Regions from separate parts of the Allosphingosinicella ginsenosidimutans genome, predicted to be linked through region 1. Evidence: predicted binding sites of a transcription regulator. Region 1 holds the regulator's gene; the other holds the start of a gene.
The links. Region 1 encodes LexA, which represses DNA repair genes until DNA is damaged. Its sites were predicted from a motif close to GTTCCNCNCTTGTTCT; they were not measured.
Positions count from the first base shown of each region.

Region 2: recA (recombinase RecA) is a predicted target of LexA. The motif match lies at 1,825-1,840, and genes of this name have one in related genera.

Region 1 covers NZ_VOQQ01000001.1:2,707,775-2,715,006, reverse strand. The annotation lists gene tpiA (triose-phosphate isomerase) at 1-516, opposite strand, end outside; gene FRZ32_RS13505 (peptidyl-prolyl cis-trans isomerase) at 641-2,602, shown strand; gene FRZ32_RS13500 (anthranilate synthase component II) at 2,599-3,180, shown strand; gene lexA (transcriptional repressor LexA) at 3,280-3,930, shown strand; gene FRZ32_RS13490 (VOC family protein) at 3,933-4,274, shown strand; gene FRZ32_RS13485 (ComEC/Rec2 family competence protein) at 4,289-6,409, opposite strand; gene gltX (glutamate--tRNA ligase) at 6,498-7,232, shown strand, end outside.
Region 2 covers NZ_VOQQ01000001.1:2,533,156-2,540,387, forward strand. The annotation lists gene FRZ32_RS12585 (response regulator) at 1-1,403, shown strand, start outside; gene FRZ32_RS12590 (response regulator) at 1,443-1,802, shown strand; gene recA (recombinase RecA) at 1,913-2,983, shown strand; gene FRZ32_RS12600 (glutathione S-transferase family protein) at 3,198-3,842, shown strand; gene FRZ32_RS12605 (dicarboxylate/amino acid:cation symporter) at 3,882-5,189, opposite strand; gene FRZ32_RS12610 (elongation factor G) at 5,391-7,232, opposite strand, start outside.

The DNA of each region.
Region 1 (7,232 bases):
GCCGGTGCCGATCGCCCAGATCGGTTCATAGGCGACGACAAGCTCACCCTCCTCCCACGAATCGGGAAGGGAGCCGGCGAGCTGGCGTTCGACGACAGCGACATGGCCGCGCGCTGCGCGATCGCCCTCGCTCTCGCCCACGCAGACGATGGCCGTGAGGCCGTGGCGAAGCGCCGTTTCCGCCTTGGCGCGGACATCCGCGTCGGATTCATGCTGGTCCGCGCGCCGCTCGGAATGGCCGACGATGACGAGGCGGGCGCCCGCTTCCTTCGCCATCGACGCGGAGACGCAGCCGGTATGGGCGCCGCTTTCGGCGGCATGGCAATCCTGCGCTCCGATGACGAGACCACCCGATCGCGTCACCGCCGGCGCGATCAGGGTGAATGGCGGACAGATCGCGACATCGACCCCGGCGATCTCGCGCGCCGCATCGGCTGTCGCGGCGATCTCCGCCAGGGCGGCGAGATTGCCGTTCATCTTCCAGTTGCCGGCGATGAGCTTGCGGCGCAGATGCATGGTGGATCAGCTCCTTTGCGGCCGCGCCGCCTAGCAGGCGCGCTCTCCCCTGCCAAGCTTGCGGGAGAGTGGCGGCCCCTTTATGACCCCGCGAAACTCGGTCTCGTCAGGACGACATTTCCTTATGGTTTCCTCCGCCAAGCGCCGCACCCGCGCGATCCTCACCGGCATCATCCTGTTCATCTCGCTGCTGGCCATCGTCATCACTGGCTTCGGCACGGGCGGGTTCGGGAGCATCGATTCGCTGATCGCCGGCGGCGGACAGGCGACGGGCACCACGATCGCGACCGTCGACGGGCGCAAGCTGGCGGAACAGAAGCTCACCGACACGATCAACCGGCAATATAACATGGCCCGCCAGCAGCAGCCGGGCCTGACTCTCGCCGCCTTCCTCGGCAACGGCACCTATGAGCAGCTCATCAACCAGCTGATTGTCGGCATGGCGGTGCAGTCGTTCGGGACGGCGCAGGGGCTGACGGTGTCGCAGCGCATGGTCGACCGCGAGATCGTCAATATTCCCGCCTTCCGCGGCGTGACCGGGCAGTTCGACGAAAATGCGATGCGCGCCGCGCTTGCGAGCCAGAACGTGACCGAGGCCGAGCTGCGCGAGGATATCGCCCAGCAGCTGATGCAGCGGCAGCTGCTCGGCCCGATCGCGCTCACCGCGCGGGTGCCCGAGGGCGTCGCTCGCGAATATGCCAATCTCCTGCTCGAACGGCGGGTCGGCTCGATCGGCGTGGTCCCGGCGCAGCTGCTCGTCGCCGGAATCCATCCGACCGAAGCCCAGATCCAGGCCTTTTACCGGGGCCATCGCGACCGCTTCGTCATTCCCGAACGGCGGGTGATCCAATATGCCGTGATCGGTCGTGACCAGATCGCCGCGCAGACCCAGGCCACCGACGCCGAAATCCAGGCCTATTATCGCAGCCATGCCGCCACTTATGCGGCGCACGAGACGCGCAACCTCCAGTCGGTCGTGCTCCCGACCCAGGCGGCGGCCCAGGCCTTCGCGCAGCGCGTCCGCGGCGGCACCAGCTTCGCCGAGGCGGCCCGCGGCGCGGGCTTCGCCGCCAGCGACATCACCTTCAACGGCCAGACCGCGCAGCAGTTCGCGACCGCGACGTCCGCTCAGGTCTCCCAGGCCGCGTTCGCCGCGGCTCAGGGCGGCGTCGTCGGGCCGATCCGCAGCCCGTTCGGATTCCATGTCGTTCGCGTCGATTCGATCCAGCGCTCCGCCGCGCGGCCCATCGAGAGCGTCCGCGCCGAGATCGCATCCGCCATCGCCCAGCAGAAGGCGAACGACGCCTTCACCGCGATCATCAACCGGATCCAGGACCGGATTTCGGACGGAGCCAATCTGAACGAGATCGCGCAGGCCGAGCATCTGCAACTCGTGACGACCCCGCCGCTGACCCAGGCGGGCCAGTCGCCGGACCAGCCGTTCACCGCGCCGGCCGAGCTCCAGCCGCTGCTCCAGCCCGCCTTCGAGATCGACGCCGAGCATCCGGAGCCGGTGATCCAGCCGATCACCGAGAATGAACGTTATGCGCTGCTCGGCATCGAGCGTGCGATCCCCGCCGCGCCACCGCCGCTCGCCCAGATCCACGATCGCGTTCGGGACGCCGCGGCCCAGGACATGGCGCTCCAGCGCTCGCGTCAGATCGCCCAGCAGATTGCCGACGCGATCAACCGCGGCACCGCCCCGGCCCAGGCCTTCGCCCAGGCGCAGCCGGCGATGCCGGCGCCCCGGCCGATCGACATGCGCCGCGCCGATCTGTCACGCGGCGGCCAGCAGATCGCGCCGCCGCTCCTTGCTTTGTTCAGTCTCCCCGAGCGCCGCGCCCAGCTGGTCCCGGCGCCGAACAATGCCGGCTGGTACGTCGTCTATCACCAGCAGCGCACGCCTGGCGACGCAAGCGGCCATCCCGAGATGATCACCGCGACGCGCGCCGAATTCTCGCGGAGCGCGTCCGAGGAGCTCGCCGACCAGTTCGCCCGGGCCATCCAGATGCAGAGCCGGATCAACCGCAACGACCAGGAGATCGCGGCGGTGAAGGCGCGGCTGATCGGCAGCGCGACGGAGTGACCCGATCGATCCTCGTCATCGACAATTACGACAGCTTTACCTGGAACATCGTCCATTATCTGAAGGAGATCGGGGCCGAAGTGCGCGTCGTGCGCAATGACTCCCTGACCCCTGCGGAGACGCTCGCGGCCGGCGACGACGGCATCCTGATCTCCCCCGGGCCCGGCGCGCCGGATGCGGCCGGCATTTCCATCGAACTCGTCCATGCCTGCGCCACGGCACGGCGGCCCTTGCTCGGCATCTGCCTTGGTCTTCAGGCGATTGCCGCGGCGTTCGGCGGACGGATCGAACATGCGCCGGTGCCGATGCACGGCAAGTCATCCGCCATCCATCACGATGGACAGGGCCTGTTCGCCGGCCTCCCCACGCCATTCATGGCGGCGCGCTATCACTCGCTCGTCGTCGGGCGGGCAAGCCTTCCGGCCGCCCTGACGATCAATGCGAAGGCCTCGGACGGGACCATCCAGGGCCTTCGGCACCGCGACCTGCCGCTCCACGGCGTCCAGTTCCACCCCGAAAGCATCGCGAGCGCGCACGGCCACGCGCTGCTGCGGAATTTCCTGGAAAGGCCCTGCTAGGGAGGGCGTCGGGCAAGGACGGCCCGGAGCGCGCACATGCTTGACAGCGCCCGTAACGTTCCATACACGTTCCGCAGATGTTCCATCGGGAGGGACCGGATGCTGACGCGAAAGCAACAGGAACTGCTGCTCTACATCGACGAACGCCTCCATCAGAGCGGCGTGTCCCCCTCGTTCGAGGAGATGAAGGAGGCGCTGGACCTCAAGTCGAAGAGTGGCGTCCACCGGCTGATCTCGGCACTTGAGGAGCGCGGCTTCATCCGGCGCCTGCCCAATCGGGCGCGCGCGCTCGAGGTGCTGAAGGTGCCCGAGGTGCGCGGCGCGGCCAGCGTCTCGGCTGCTCCTCCCACGCCGCCGCGCGCCGCCAATGACGTGCTCGACATCCCACTCCACGGCCGGATCGCGGCCGGCACGCCGATCGAGGCGCTGCAAGGCACGGACACCCTGCCCGTTCCGGCCGCCCTGCTCGGCCCGGGCGAACATTATGCGCTCGAGGTCGCCGGCGATTCGATGGTCGAGCTCGGCATCCTCGACGGGGATTATGCGCTGATCCGCCGCCAGGAGACGGCGCGCGACGGCGAGATCGTGGTCGCGCTGATCGACGATGCCGAGGCGACGCTCAAGACACTGCGCCACGAAGGGCGGATGATCCGCCTCGACCCGGCCAATCGCCAATATGATCCTCAGCGCTATCGGCCGGAGCAGGTCCAGATCCAGGGCCGGCTCGCGGGACTGCTGCGGCGCTATTGACTATGGCCCGTCTGAATTATGTCGAGCTGCCCGTCCGCGCGATCGGCGCGGGCAAGGTCTTCTACGAGACGGCGTTCGGCTGGACCCTGGCCGAGTTCGGGCCGACCTACGCGGCGACGGTGACCGGCGACACCGACATCGGCTTGCAGGGCGATGCCGAGGAGATGACCAAGGCGCCGTTGCCGGTCATCGATGTCGAGAATCTCGATGCTGCCCTGGAAGCCGTGACGAAGGCGGGCGGCGTGATCGTCAGGCCGATCTTCGCCTTTCCCGGTGGCCGGCGCTTCCAGTTCCTCGACCCCAATGGCAATGAGCTCGCCTGCGTCGAGGCGGATCACGGCTGATCACCCTGCGTCGCTCAGCGCGACCCGACCCATGGATGGGCGCCTTCGGCCGCTGCGACGGTCGCGACGCGCGGCGTGGCGCCAAGGGTGATCGCGAGCCCGCCCGTCTGTCGAAGCAGGGTTGCATCCGCCTTGAGCCAGCGAGGTGTGCAGCCGCGCGGCAGGCGACGATCGGCAACGACGATGTCGGCACCGGCGCAGGCCCGGACCATCTCCGCCCAGGGCAAGCGATAGCCGGACCGGGTCGCGACGATCCGCCAGCGGCGATGGCCGCGTGTCAGATCGGCCATGCATAGATCGCTGCTGCACGCAGCATTCGGTAATGTGCCGAGATCGTAATAATCGGGTTCCGCTCCGGACAACTCGGCCAGCAGGTCGCGGACATAATCGCCGGCGCGCGGCCTCAGCAGCGCGAGGCGCCCGGCATCGTCGCGAAGCACGAGGTGGCGCCCGTCGCCGGTGACGATGAGGTCGGGCGCCGGCGTCGCGACCGCCCAGATGGTGCCGGCGGCGACAACGACGAGGCCGAAGGCGCGCCAGCTTGTGCGCCACAGGCAGATCCACAGGCCGCCGGCGACGATCAGCGCGAATGCGGGGCGCGGAATCGTCGGGAGCATCGCGACCGCTCCCGGCAAACTCGCCGTCATGTGCGCCAGCCAGAGGAGCGCCGACAGCGCCTTGCCCGCGAGCCACCAGAATGGCGCGCCCATCCCGACGGCATCGAACAGCAGCGCCAGTGCCTCCAGCGGCATGATGATGAAGGTGGTGAGCGGGATCGCGATCACGTTCGCGCCGGCTCCGTACAGGCCGGTGCGATGAAAGTGAAAGAGCGCGATCGGCGCCAGCGCGGTCTCGACGACCAGGCCGGTAAGCACCAGGCCGAACAGGAAGCGGCCGAGCCGGAGGAGCCGCCCCTCGTCGCGGCGCGCGAGCAGCGCCTGGATGCGCGGATTTTCATGGAGCGCCACGATCGAGGCAATCGCGGCAAAGCTCAGCTGGAAGCTCGCGCCGACCAGCGATTCGGGCCAGAGCAGAAGCACGATCAAGGCCCCGACCGCGAGCAGCCGCAAGGTCAGCGCTTCACGTCCCAGCGCGATCCCCGCGAGGATGAGCAGCGCGGCGACGCAGGAACGGATCGTCGGCACCTCGGCGCCGGTCAGCAGCGTATAGGCGACGCCGGCGATCCCGCCGACGCCCGCCGAGATCGCGACAAGACGGAACCGGAGCGCCAAGGTCGGGCTCAGCGCCAGCAGTTTCAGCGTCAGCAACATGACCGCCCCGACCACGGCGGTGAGATGAAGGCCGCTGACCGACAGGAGGTGCGTAAGCCCGGCCCGCCGCATGGCATCGGCGTCATCGTCGGGGATCGCGCCCTGGTCGCCGGTCGCGAGCGCGGCGGCGATGGCCCCCTCTCCGCCGCCCAATCGGCCGCGGATATGCGCGGAGAGGCGCTGGCGAAGGGCCGAGAGGCCGGCATTCCAGCCGCGCCCGGCCGGCGGCGCCACGACCTCGAGATCGAGCGCGCGCCCCGATCCACCGATCTTCTGGAACCAGGCGGCGCGAGCGAAATCATAGGCGCCAGGCGCGGCCATCGGCGCGGGCGGCATCATCCAGGCGCGCGCGCGGATCGTCGCCCCGGGGACGAGGCCGGAAACCGTGCGTTCCGACGGCACGTTGAGCCGAAGACGGGCCGGGAGGCCTGGGCCGACGGGCGCGACGAGCAATCGCTCAGCGCCATCGCCCGGCAGCGCCTGGACCGATTCGACCTGTCCGGTGAAGGTCATCAGCTGTGGTCGGTCCAGCCGCGGGGCCGCGACCCGTTCCGCGCGGACCCAAACGAGCGCGCAACCGATGCCGGCGGCCAGCGCGAAGATGCCGAGCGCCCGGCTCCATCGACTGGACTCGGAAAGCGCGAAGCCGCCCGCCGCAACGGCTCCGGCGCCGAGCAGGAAGGCAATCCATCCGTCCCGACCGGGAAGCGTGAACCAGGCCGCGATGCCGACCATCAGTCCGACCGGGAGCCAAAGCGGGAACTGGTCGCGCTCGGCCTCGGCGATTTCGATCAGACGGTCCCGCACCGCGCCGATCCAGAGGGCGCGCCGGGGGGACGCAAAATCGGCGAGCGCGTCGCTCACCGGTCCCGGCTTTCGCCCGGATGACTCGCTGTGCTAGGGGCGCTTGCCTTCCGGGTCGCCATGACCCTCATCCTTGGAGAAGCCGCGCGTGAGCGCAAGTCCGCAAGCCATCGTCACCCGTTTCGCGCCCTCGCCCACCGGATTCCTCCACATCGGCGGCGCGCGAACCGCCCTGTTCAACTGGCTATATGCACGGCGCTTCGGCGGCCGCTTCGTGCTTCGCATCGAGGACACCGACAAGGCGCGCTCCACCCAGGCGGCGATCGACGCGATCCTCGACGGGATGACGTGGCTCGGGCTCGACTGGGACGGCGACGCCTGGTTCCAGTCGCACTTCGCGGCGCGCCACGCCGAGGTCGCGCGCGCGCTGCTGGAAAGCGGCCATGCCTATCGCTGCTGGATGACGCAGGAAGAGCTGGCCGCGCAGCGCGAGGCCGCGCAGAAGGAGCGGCGGCCGTTCCGAATCCGCAGTCCCTGGCGCGACCGCGACGACGGCCCGGCCGATCAGCCCTTCGTCGTCCGCCTCAGGGCCCCGCAGGAAGGCGAAACGAGCATCGACGATGCGGTGCAGGGGCGGGTGACCGTCCGCAACGAGGAGATCGACGATTTCGTCCTCCTCCGCTCGGACGGGACGCCGACCTATATGCTTGCCGTGGTCGTCGACGATCACGACATGGGCGTCACGCACGTGATCCGCGGCGATGATCACCTGAACAACGCCTTCCGCCAGATCGCGATCATCCGCGCGATGGGCTGGCCGGTTCCCACCTATGGCCACGTTCCGCTGATCCACGGCGCCGATGGCGCGAAGCTTTCGAAGCGG
Region 2 (7,232 bases), 170 kb from region 1:
ATCTGGTCGTCGACGAGGATAAGGCAGCCGTGTCGGATGCGGTGCGCCGCTTCGGCCGTGGCCGCGCGCTTTCGGGCGATCTCGCCGTGCGGATGAAGACGAACCCGGAGGAGCCGGTGGCGATGACCGTCGCGGGCGCTCGGGGGCTCGGCAGTGCCGCCGTGCTCATCAGCCTCAAGGACAATAGCGAGGAGGCGCGGCTCAAGCGCGAGGTGGCGCAGGCGACCAAGATGCAGGCGGTGGGCCAGCTCGCCGGCGGCGTCGCCCACGATTTCAACAATATCCTGACCGCTCTCATCGGGACCTGCGATCTGATGCTGATGCGCCACCAGCCGGGCGACAGCGACTATGACGACATCCAGCAGATCCGATCCAACGCGAACCGGGCCGCCAACCTCACCCGCCAGCTGCTCGCTTTCTCCCGCCAGCAGACGTTGCGGCCGCAGGTTCTGCAGCTTCCCGACGTCGTCGCGGAGGTCTCGCACCTGCTGAACCGGCTGCTCGACGAGCGGGTGAAGCTGGTGGTGAAGCACGGCCGCGGGCTTGGCCCCGTGCGCGCGGACCCCGGCCAGCTCGAACAGGTCATCGTCAACCTCGCGGTCAATGCGCGCGACGCGATCCTCGCCAAGGATCCGGAAGGGGGCGGCACCCTGACGCTTACGACGCTTGCCGTCTCGGCCGAAGAGGTCCGCCGGATGGGCACGGACGTGCTTCCGGTCGCCGATTATACGGCGCTCAAGATCACCGACACCGGCACCGGCATTCCGCCGCACATCATCGGCAAGATCTTCGAGCCCTTCTTCACCACCAAGGAGGTGGGGAAGGGGACGGGGCTCGGCCTTTCCACAGTCTACGGCATCGTCAAGCAATCGGGCGGCTTCATCTTCGCCGATTCGCAGGTGCGCCGCGGGACCACCTTCACCATCTACCTGCCGGTCCACCGCGCCCAGCCCGGGGAGGCGCCGGCGCGGGCCCGCGCGAAGGACAAGGCGGGTGAGACATGGGGCAGCGGCACGATCCTGGTCGTCGAGGACGAGACGATGGTGCGCGCCGTCGCCGAACGGGCGCTCGCGCGCAACGGCTATACCGTCCTTTCGGCCGAAAATGGCGAGGCGGCGCTCGAACTTCTTGCCAGCACGCCCAGGATCGACCTGATGATCTCCGACGTGGTGATGCCGACGATGGACGGGCCGACGACGGTGCGCGCCGCGCGCCGGACGCATCCCGATCTGCCGATCCTGTTCATGTCCGGCTACGCCGAGGAGCAGCTTCGCAAGTCGATCGACATCCCCAACGTCTCCTTCCTCGCCAAGCCCTTTTCGGTTCAGCAGCTGGCGGAGGCGGTGCGAGAGGTTCTGCGGCCCGGAAATGGTGCGAATGGCGCCGGCGAGGGGCCGAAATAGGCTCTTTCGCTGATCGCCACATTCTATAATGCAACGCCGATGACCGCGTTTAAATCGATCCTGATCGTCGAGGATGAACCACTGATCGCGATGATGCTCGAGGATTTCCTCGAATCGCTGGGCCACCAGGTGGTCGCGACCTGCGATTCGATCGAGGACGCTCTGGCGCGGGTCGACGAAGGCGGATTCGACATCGCCATCCTCGACGTCCAGCTGAGGGACGGCCGCGCCGTCTGGCCGATCGCCGATCGCCTGGCCGAGACCGGCACGCCGTTCGTCATCGCCACCGGCGGCCATGTCGAGCCGCCGCCCGCGCAGCACGCCGGAGCGCCGCTGCTCGCCAAGCCTTACACGATCGACGCGATCGAGCCGGCGCTGGCGGCCGCCTGCGGCGGCTGAAGGGCTCCTGCCGGGCCGATTTGTTTCCCTCTTGTTCCAACAGAACACATGGTGTACGAAACCGCCATGCGTTGACCCGCGCCGCGGGCGCTTTAAGGGGAGAGACAGCCATGACGGCCTCGCTTCACGTCGTTTCCGACAGGACCCAGATGGACACCGATAAGCAAAAAGCACTCGACGCCGCCCTGGCGCAGATCGATCGCGCCTTCGGCAAGGGCAGCGCCATGCGGCTCGGATCGCGCGAGGCGATCCAGATCGAAACCATCTCCACCGGTTCGCTCGGGCTCGATATCGCGCTCGGCATCGGCGGCCTGCCGCGCGGCCGCGTGGTCGAGATTTACGGGCCGGAAAGTTCGGGCAAGACGACGCTGGCCCTCCATGCGGTCGCGGCGGCGCAGGCGGCGGGCGGCGTTGCCGCCTTCGTCGACGCCGAACATGCGCTCGATCCGGTCTATGCCAAGAAGCTCGGCGTCGACATCGACAACCTCATCGTCTCGCAGCCCGACACGGGCGAGCAGGCGCTCGAGATCACCGACACGCTGGTGCGCTCGAACGCGGTCGACATCCTGATCGTCGATTCGGTCGCCGCGCTGGTGCCGCGCGCCGAGATCGAGGGCGAAATGGGCGACAGCCATGTCGGCCTCCAGGCACGGCTGATGAGCCAGTCGCTGCGCAAGCTCACCGGCTCCATCTCCAAGTCCAAGTGCCTCGTCATCTTCATCAACCAGCTGCGGATGAAGATCGGCGTCATGTACGGCAATCCCGAGACGACGACCGGCGGCAATGCGCTGAAATTCTACGCCTCGGTCCGGCTCGACATCCGCCGCACCGGCCAGATCAAGGACCGCGACGAGATCGTCGGCAATTCGACCCGGGTGAAGGTGGTCAAGAACAAGCTCGCGCCGCCGTTCAAGCAGGTCGAGTTCGACATCATGTACGGCGAGGGCGTGTCCAAATTGGGCGAAGTGCTCGATTTGGGCGTAAAAGCCGGCATCGTCGAGAAATCCGGCGCCTGGTTCAGCTATGATTCGATCCGGATCGGGCAGGGGCGGGAGAATGCCAAGGCCTATCTCAAGGACAATCCGGAGATCGCCGAGCGCATCGAGCGCGCGATCCGCGGGCGGACCGAAGAGGTCGGTGAGGCGCTGATGACCGGTCCGGACGCCGAGGACGACGCCTGAGGCGCGCGGGGGCCGGTCTCGATCGGGGGGAGCCGGCCTTGGCCCCGGCCGCGCGTGGCAGGGGTCTCGTTGGGATCATCGGATCGTCGGGACTCGTCCCGGGTAAAGAGTTGCGGCCGCGTCCGGGATCAGGGGGGCGCGGCCGCTTTCCGTTGCCGCCCGGCCATTTGCAAGGCAGCGACGCCTGTCTATGACGGCTTCCCGGGAGCCGCGCATGATCGTCGTCCATCACCTCGAAAATTCGCGCTCTCAACGCGTGCTCTGGCTGCTCGAGGAGCTTGGCCTTCCCTATGAGGTGGTGCGCCATGCGCGCGATCCGAAGACGATGCTGGCCCCGCCCGATCTGTCGCGCATCCATCCGCTCGGCAAGGCGCCGGCGATCGAGGACCGCGCCGCCGAGGGCGGTGGTGGGCCGCGCGTGCTGATCGAAAGCGGCGCGATCATCGATTATCTGGTCGAAAAAGCCGAGGGCCGCCTCGGGCCGCCGGCCAATCGCGATTCGGTCCTGCGCTATCGCCAGTTCGTCCATTATGCCGAAGGCTCGTTGATGGCGCCGCTCTTCGGCCTGCTGGTCTCCGAGCGGATGGGCACGATGGGAAAGCCGGCGCGCGGGCCGATCCTCACCATGTTCGGCAAGCATCTCGACTGGCTGGAGACCGAGCTTGCCGAGCGGCCGTGGTTCGCAGGCGATGAATTCACCGCCGCCGACATCATGATGAGCTTCCCGCTCGAGCTGGCGCGCGAGCGCGCGGGGCTCGACGAGGCGTACCCCAATCTCCTCGACTGGCTCGAACGGATCCACGCCCGCCCCGCTTATGCCGCGGCGATCAAGGCAGGCGGCCCCTATCGCTACGCCTGAGCGCGCCCGGCCTTCCTGATCGCGTCGCGAGCGGAAGGCTCAGCTTTCCGGCGGCGGCGCCGCGCGGTGCGAGGGAGCATGGGGCGGCTCGATCTCCGGCGGCTCCGGCGCATCGAGACTTCCCTCCCAGCGCGCGACCACCACGCTCGCCACCGCATTGCCGACGACATTGGTCGCGGAGCGCCCCATGTCGAGGAAATGATCGACCGCAAGGACGAGCAGCACGCCGGCCTCGGGCAGGTTGAACATGGTGAGCGTCGCGGCGATGATGACCAGGCTGGCGCGCGGCACGCCGGCGATGCCCTTGGACGTGACCATCAGCACCAGCAGCATCGCGATTTCCTGGCCCAGGCTGAGATCGATGCCATAGGCCTGCGCGATGAAGATCGTCGCGAAGGTCATGTACATCATCGACCCGTCCAGGTTGAACGAATAGCCGAGCGGCAGCACGAAGCTGGCGATCCGCGGTGGCACGCCGAACCGATCGAGCGCCTCCAGCGTGCGCGGGAAGGCGGCCTCCGACGAGGCGGTCGAAAAGGCGAGCAGCGCCGGCTCGCGGATATAGCGGACAAGCCGGCGCGCAGGGCGTCCCGCAACCAGGAAGCAGGCGCCGATGAGCAGCGCCCAGAGGATCGCGAGGCCGGCATAGAAGCTCGCGATGAAATAACCGAAGGTGCCGATGATCTGCGGGCCGCGCTCGGCAATCGCCGCCGTCACCGCCGCGAACACCGCGATCGGGGCGAGGCGCATCACATAATCGGTGACCTGGAGGATCACCTTGGCGAGCGCCTCGGCGCCCCTGACGAGCGGCCGCGCCGGCTCGCCCACCGCGGTGATCGCGACCCCGAGGAAAAGCGAGAAGATCACGATCTGGAGGATCTCGTTCGTCGCCATCGCCTCGAAAATCGATTGCGGCACGAGGTGAGTGATGAACTGGGTGAGGTTGAACGACGATCGCTCGACCCCGCTCGCTGCGTTCGCGGCGGGCACCGCGAAATCGAGCCCGACGCCCGGTTGCAGCAGATTGACCAGGATCAACCCGAGCGTCAGCGACACCAGGCTCGCACAGATGAACCAGAACAGCGCCTTGAGCCCGACCCGACCGAGCGCGGCGGTATCGCCCATATGCGCGATGCCGACGACCAGGGTGGAAAAGACCAGCGGCGCGATGATCATCTTGATCAGGCGAAGGAAGAGCGTCGTGACGATCGAGAAATAGGACGCGACATCGGCGAGCCGCGCGGTCGCCGCTGGCGTGCCGTCGTCGAGCGCCGCATTGATCGCCCAGCCTGTGAAGATGCCGAGCACCAGCCCGGCCAGGATGTAATAGGTCAGGCGCTTGGCCATCGTGGCTCCCCTCGAACGCTCAAGCGTCCGAGGAAGCGGAAAGCCGCGGCGGGGTCAAGGCGCTGCGCGATCTTCGCCGCCGCCTGTGCCAGGGGAAGGGCGCGCGTCCCAGGACGGCGGAGGGCCGACGAAGCCCGAACGCCCCTCCACCGTGCCGCCACGGCCTCGCGCCGATGCGCGTCTCCTACAGGGAGGATCGGCTCAGGCGGGCTCCATCTCCCTTTGCACCACCTTCTCGGCCAGCGTGCCGTTGAGCTCGGCCAGATGGTCGAAGGTCGCTTCGTAAGTGGCGAGCCCCTGGCTCAGCGATCGCAATTCGGCGTCGAAGCCCTGCATCTCCGCCTCGGGGATGAGCGCCTCGATCTGGTCCCAGCGCGACCAGCCCTCGCGCGGGCCCATGCCGAGCATCTGGCCGCGCCGGCTCGCGATTGCCGATGTGATGCGCGACGTCGCCACGCTCGGCGCCACGACGGTGACCTTGAGCACCGGCTCCAGCAGGTGCGGCGCTGCGGCTGCCAGCGCCTCGCTCATCGCGATGCGGCCCGCGGTCCGGAACGCGATCTCCGAGCTGTCCACCGTGTGGTAGGAGCCGTCGACCAGGGTCACCTCGACATCGACGACCGGAAAGCCGAGCGGTCCCTTCGCAAGCGCATCGCGAACCCCGTCCTCCACGGCCGGAATCCACTGTTTGGGAACGACACCGCCCGAAATCCGCTCGCCGAAGCGGAAGCCTTCGCCGCGCGCCAGCGGCTTCACCTCGATGACGACGTCGCCGAACTGGCCATGGCCGCCCGACTGCTTCTTGTGCCGGCCGCGCTGGGTGACGCTCTTGCGGATCGATTCCTTGTAGCCCACCGCCGGCGGCCGTGCATCGACCGCGACCCCGTAACGGCGCTGGAGCCGATCGAGCGTGACCTTCAGATGCTCGTCATTGACGCCCTTGAGGCGGGTCTCGTGCATCGTCTCGTCCTGCTCCCAATGGAGCGCGCGATCCTCCTCGGTCAGCTTGTGGAGCGCGGTGGAAAGGCGGACGTCGTCCTTGCGATCGCGGGTGGCGATGGCGAGCGCGAAATTACGCACCGGCGCGCCGATCCCGGGCGATGGCGGGGCCTTGCCGGACGACAGCCATTCGCCCGCGCCGACGCCCTCCAGCTTGGCGATCGCGACGACATCGCCGGTCCCCGCCTCGGGGATCTTCACCGTCTTGTCGCCCTGGACGCAGAACAGGGTGCCGATCCGGATCGCGGCGCCGCCCGGTCCCTTCAGCTCCTGCCCCTCCCGGATCGACCCGCCGAAGACGCGGGCATAGGTCAGGCGGCCCATCGACCCGCCGTGCGAGACCTTGAACACGAAGGCGCACCCGTCTGCCGCGCCGAGCCTTTCCGCGGCGGCCGAAGGCGCGGGCGCCTCGTGCCGGAGCGTCTTCAGCAGGCGTCGCACCCCGAAACCGCTGGTGGCCGATCCGAACAGGACCGGCGCGATATGCCCTTCGCCGGTTTCGCGGGCGAGATCGGCATAGACGGTCGCCCGATCGGGTATTTCGTCCATCAACAGCGCTTCGAGGAGCGCATCGTCATGGTCCGCGAGCTGTTCGAGCATATGGGTCCGCTCGAGGCCCTCGCGCTCGGCGAGATCGGGCGGCACGTCCTTCTGCTCCGAAGGCTGGCCGGGGCGGTAATAATAAGCGCGCTCCAGTGCGATATCGACGAAGCCGGTGATCTTCTCGCCATCTCGAATCGGGATCCAGCGGGCGATCAGCGGCGCATCGCTCATCGGCTGGAGCGACTCCAGCAGGGTCTGGATCGATCCCCGCGCCTGATCAATCTTGTTGACGAAGATCATGTGGGGCACGCCAAGGCGTTCGAGCTGCCGCAACGTCGGCTCGGCGAGCAAGGCGCGATCCGCATCGGGATCGACGACGACGATCGCAAGGTCCGCCGCCGCGACGCCGAGCGCGCCGTCAGCGACGAAGCCGACCGATCCCGGGGTGTCGATGAAGACGTAGCGATCGCCCATATAATCGAGGTGGACGAGGTTGATCTC